2 regions of the Streptomyces sp. HUAS MS02 genome follow, and region 2 is predicted to be linked to the other one. Evidence: riboswitches for the same ligand, from Rfam matches in the RefSeq annotation. Region 2 holds a riboswitch; the other holds the start of a gene.

Region 1 (2,191 bases), 4.5 Mb from region 2:
TGGCCGGCGACGGCCTGACGCGGCCTGCGCGATCTCCACCGGAGAGCCCGAACAGCGCGGCGCGACCTGCGCGATCCCGAACGGCGATCCCGAATGACCTGGGGTCACCCCCCCGGTCCCGAACGGCCCGGCGGGACACGCGCGGTCCGATTGTCCGACCGACGGCGCTCCCTGTGGAAAACCGCAGCCCCGCCGACCCGTCGCTCGTGCACACTGCGACGCATGGACATCACCATCAGGACCGCCGCTCCCGCCGAGTACGCCGCACTCGGCGAGATCACCGGCCAGGCCTACCTCGGCGACGGCCTGCTGGACTTCGGGCAGAGCGACCAGTACCTCGACGAGCTGCGGGACGTGGCGAAGCGGGCCGCCGACGCCGACGTGCTCGTGGCGGTCGCGGACGAGCGGGTGCTGGGCGGAGTGACCTTCGTCCCCACGGGCGGCCCCATGGCCGACATCGCCCGTGCGGGAGAGGCCGAGATACGGATGCTCGCGGTCTCCCCGGAGGCCCGCGGGCGCGGTGCCGGCGAGGCGCTCGTGCGGGCCTGTGTGGAGCGCGCCCGCGCCGTGGAGGGCTGTGTGCGCCTCGTGCTGTCGACCCAACGCGGCATGCAGGCCGCCCATCGCATCTACGAACGCCTGGGTTTCACCCGCACACCGGAGCGCGACTGGAACCCCCTGCCCGACCTCCTCGACGTCACTCTCATCACCTACGAGTTGACGCTCTGACACCCTGCAAGACCGAAGGCGACACAACATGTGGGGGTGACACCGCGCCCCGGCACTAGATGTATGCTCATGCTCGCTGTCGCCGCAGGGGAATCCGGTGTGAATCCGGAACTGTCCCGCAACGGTGTACGGGCGCGTGCACATCACCATGCGCGCACGCCTGTTCAGTCCGAACACCTGCCGACAGTGCGCCCGGCCGTCCGGTCCGGGTGCCCTGACGTCCGGGCCTCGCGGAATGGGCCGGTGGACGCGACGCCCCCGTGCGCTCGTGTGCTGCCGCCTGCCCTCCGCAGGGCCCCCAGCCGAGCGAGGGAGAGCCCCACGTGACCATCGCGCCAGCCGATCCGGTGTCAGACATCGCCGCGGCCGAGCCGGTTCCAGCCGACCCGGCGGCGGAGTCCGACGGCCCCGGTGCCGCGTTGCTGCGGACCCTGACCGAGCTGACCGCCGACCTCCCCGACGCCGACCCCGGCCGGGTCGCGGCCGCCGCGCTGCGCGGCCGGTCGGTGCGTGTCTCCTCCGCCGAGATGGTCGCGGAGCTGCGTGAGCTGGCCACGGAGGCGGCCGCGGGCCTCATCGCCGAGGACCCCGCCTACTCGAAGCTGGCCGCCCGGCTGCTGGCCATCGGCATCCGCGCCGAGGCGGCCTCGCAGGGTGTCACGACGTTCACCGAGTCCATCGCCGTGGGCCACCGGGAGGGCCTCGTCGCCGACCGCACGGCCGAGTTCGTCCGCGCCCACGCCGAGCGTCTCGACGCCCTGATCGACCCGGCCGGGGACGACCGCTTCGGCTACTTCGGTCTGCGCACCCTGCACAGCCGCTATCTGCTCCGGCACCCGCTCACCCGCAAGGTCGTCGAGACGCCCCAGCACTTCCTGCTGCGGGTCGCCGCCGGTCTCGCCGAGGACACGGGAGCCGATCCGGAGGCGGGACTCCGCGCCCTGGACGAAGTGGCCGCGCTGTACGGGCTCATGAGCCGCCTCGACTACCTCCCCTCCTCGCCCACGCTCTTCAACTCCGGCACGCGACACCCCCAGATGTCGTCCTGCTACCTCCTCGACTCCCCGCTGGACGAGCTGGACTCCATCTACGACCGCTACCACCAGGTGGCCCGCCTCTCGAAGCACGCCGGCGGCATCGGTCTGTCGTACTCCCGCGTCCGCGCGCGCGGTTCGCTGATCCGGGGCACCAACGGGCACTCCAACGGCATCGTGCCGTTCCTGAAGACGCTGGACGCCTCGGTCGCCGCCGTGAACCAGGGCGGCCGGCGCAAGGGCGCGGCCGCGGTCTACCTGGAGACCTGGCACTCCGACATCGAGGAGTTCCTGGAGCTGCGCGACAACACGGGCGAGGACGCCCGGCGTACGCACAACCTGAACCTGGCGCACTGGATCCCGGACGAGTTCATGCGCCGGGTGAACGCCGACGAGCAGTGGTCGCTGTTCTCCCCCTCCGACGTACC
Region 2 (2,191 bases):
GCTGCGTCACCGCTCCGGGGGCGCACCGGGCGCTCCGGTCAGTGGCGCTGCGACCTCCGGGGCTGAGCCGACGCCAGGGCCCGGTTCAGAACCCGGACCCGCTCCGTGACCGGGGTGATCCCCCACCACAGACCGGCGCCGCCGGCGATGAGCACGGTCACCGCCAACCAGACCAGTCCGCGGGCCTCACCGGCGGGTACCAGCAGCGCGGCGACGGCACCGGCCCCGACGGCCAGGACACCCATCACCGAGCAGTAGAGCGCCAACGGCGCGGCGGCCGCGACACGTGTTCCCCTCGTGCTTGGTTTTCCCGTGCGCGCCGAGGAAGAGCCTTTCGACCGGTTTCCCATGTGCGTACCTCCCGTCCCCCGGGCGGATCGTCACGAGCCGCCCGCTCCCGGGTCCACAAGCCCCGCCAGAAAACCACACCACGCCGCGTAGCGGAAGGTGAGCACAGCGTCTTGGTTCGACTTCGAGTCACGGATCATCACCCGCGTGTCCAAGACGGCCAACTCGACGCACTCCCCGCCCTGGTTGCCGGAATGGCTGCTCCTGATCCACACCGGTCCGGGCGACTCCCTGCCGATCACACCGACCTCCTCCCAGCCCACGAGTCAGCGCACCGACACGGCGTCCACCCTGTCGTTCCCTCAAGTGTTCCCAGCTTGAGCGCCGGGGAAGAGCACGGAAAGAGCCGATTCGGGCGAGTGACGCGATTTCAGCGGTGTGGGGCTCGGCACACCGTTGCTTCGCAGGTCAACAGCAAGTTGACGGGTCTTCCGGGAGCGTGGTGGACTGCCGGGGCCATCTACGACGGCAGGAGAGGAAGCCGGTGCGAGTCCGGCGCGGTCCCGCCACTGTCACCGGGGAAGAACCTCCCGGGAGCCAGGAACTCTCGCCGTCGGTCTCGTCGAACCAGGGCGTGGACACCCTGAGTGAGGACACAACGCCATGTGCGCCATGCGCGGCTGCCGTTCGGGGCTCGACGCCCGCCCCCTGCCCGACCCCGTGAACGGCTGAACCCGTGCGTGCCGATCGCGTGTTCGCGTACGGCGCCACCGCCGGAGTCCTCGGTGACCTGCTGCTCGGTGATCCTCGCCGGGGGCATCCGGTCGCCGCGTTCGGGCGGGCCGCCGGCGCCGTGGAGCGGGTGCTGTGGCGGGACCACCGGGGGTGGGGCGCGCTGCACACCGCCGTGTGCGCGGGCGGCGCCGTGGCGCTCGGGGCCGTCGCCTCGTCCGCCGTACGGCAGTCGCGTACCGCCTCCGTCGCGTTGACCGCCGCCGCCACCTGGGCCGTCGTCGGGGGGACTTCGCTCGGGCGGGAGGCCCGGGCGATCGGGCGGTCCCTGGAGGCGGGGGACGTCGACGGCGCGCGGGACCGCCTGCCGCATCTGTGCGGACGGGATCCCCAGGCGCTCGACGCGGACGGGATCGCGCGGGCGGTCGTGGAGTCCGTCGCCGAGAACACGTCGGACGCCGTGGTGGGGGCGCTCGTGTGGGGAGCCGTGGCGGGTGTGCCCGGGCTGCTGGGGTTCCGGGCCGTCAACACGCTGGACGCCATGGTCGGCCACCGGTCGGAGCGGTACCGGCGGTTCGGATGGGCCTCCGCGCGGCTGGACGACGTGGTGGGGTGGCCGGGAGCACGGCTGACGGCGATGCTGGCCGCGGCCTCCGGCGGGAATGCCCGGGGGGCCGTACGGGCCTGGCGCGCCGACGCGCACAGACATCCGAGCCCCAACGCGGGGCCCGTGGAGGCGTCGTTCGCGGGGGCGCTCGGAGTACGGATGGGGGGCACGTTGTCGTACGGGGGGCGGGTCGAGCATCGGCCTGTGCTCAATGGGGAGGGACGCGCCGTCGACGTGGGCGACATCGAGCGGGCCGTGCGGTTGTCCCGGCGGGTCGGATGGCTGGCGCTCGGGATCGGTGCGGGTGTGTCGCTGCTGCGGTCGAGGAGTCAGGGATGAGTGGCGGGCTGTTGGTCGCCGGGACCACCTCCGACGCCGGGAAGAGCGTGGTCACCGCCGGGATCTGCCGGTGGCTGGTGCGCCGGGGCGTCAAGGTCGCGCCGTTCAAGGCGCAGAACATGTCGCTCAACTCCTTCGTGACGAAGGAGGGAGCCGAGATCGGGCGGGCGCAGGCCATGCAGGCCCAGGCCTGCCGGGTGGAGCCCACCGCGCTCATGAACCCCG

Evidence for each region. A riboswitch is a leader RNA that binds a small molecule or an ion and turns the genes downstream of it on or off. The one in region 2 is predicted to bind cobalamin.
Region 1: it holds a riboswitch for cobalamin, as region 2 does, so the genes downstream of both, ACZ9QC_RS13320 (ribonucleoside-diphosphate reductase subunit alpha) here and ACZ9QC_RS32855 (cobalamin biosynthesis protein) in region 2, are expected to answer to the same signal.

The regions. Positions count from the first base shown of each region.
Region 1 covers NZ_CM146747.1:3,154,424-3,156,614, forward strand. Annotated here, with positions in the region: gene ACZ9QC_RS13310 (nucleoside hydrolase) at 1-18, shown strand, start outside; gene ACZ9QC_RS13315 (GNAT family N-acetyltransferase) at 223-729, shown strand; cobalamin riboswitch at 793-928, shown strand; gene ACZ9QC_RS13320 (ribonucleoside-diphosphate reductase subunit alpha) at 1,053-2,191, shown strand, end outside.
Region 2 covers NZ_CM146747.1:7,632,282-7,634,472, reverse strand. Annotated here, with positions in the region: gene ACZ9QC_RS32870 (hypothetical protein) at 1-109, shown strand, start outside; gene ACZ9QC_RS32865 (DUF397 domain-containing protein) at 381-503, opposite strand; gene ACZ9QC_RS32860 (hypothetical protein) at 448-669, shown strand; cobalamin riboswitch at 775-917, shown strand; gene ACZ9QC_RS32855 (cobalamin biosynthesis protein) at 1,025-1,966, shown strand; gene ACZ9QC_RS32850 (cobyric acid synthase) at 1,963-2,191, shown strand, end outside.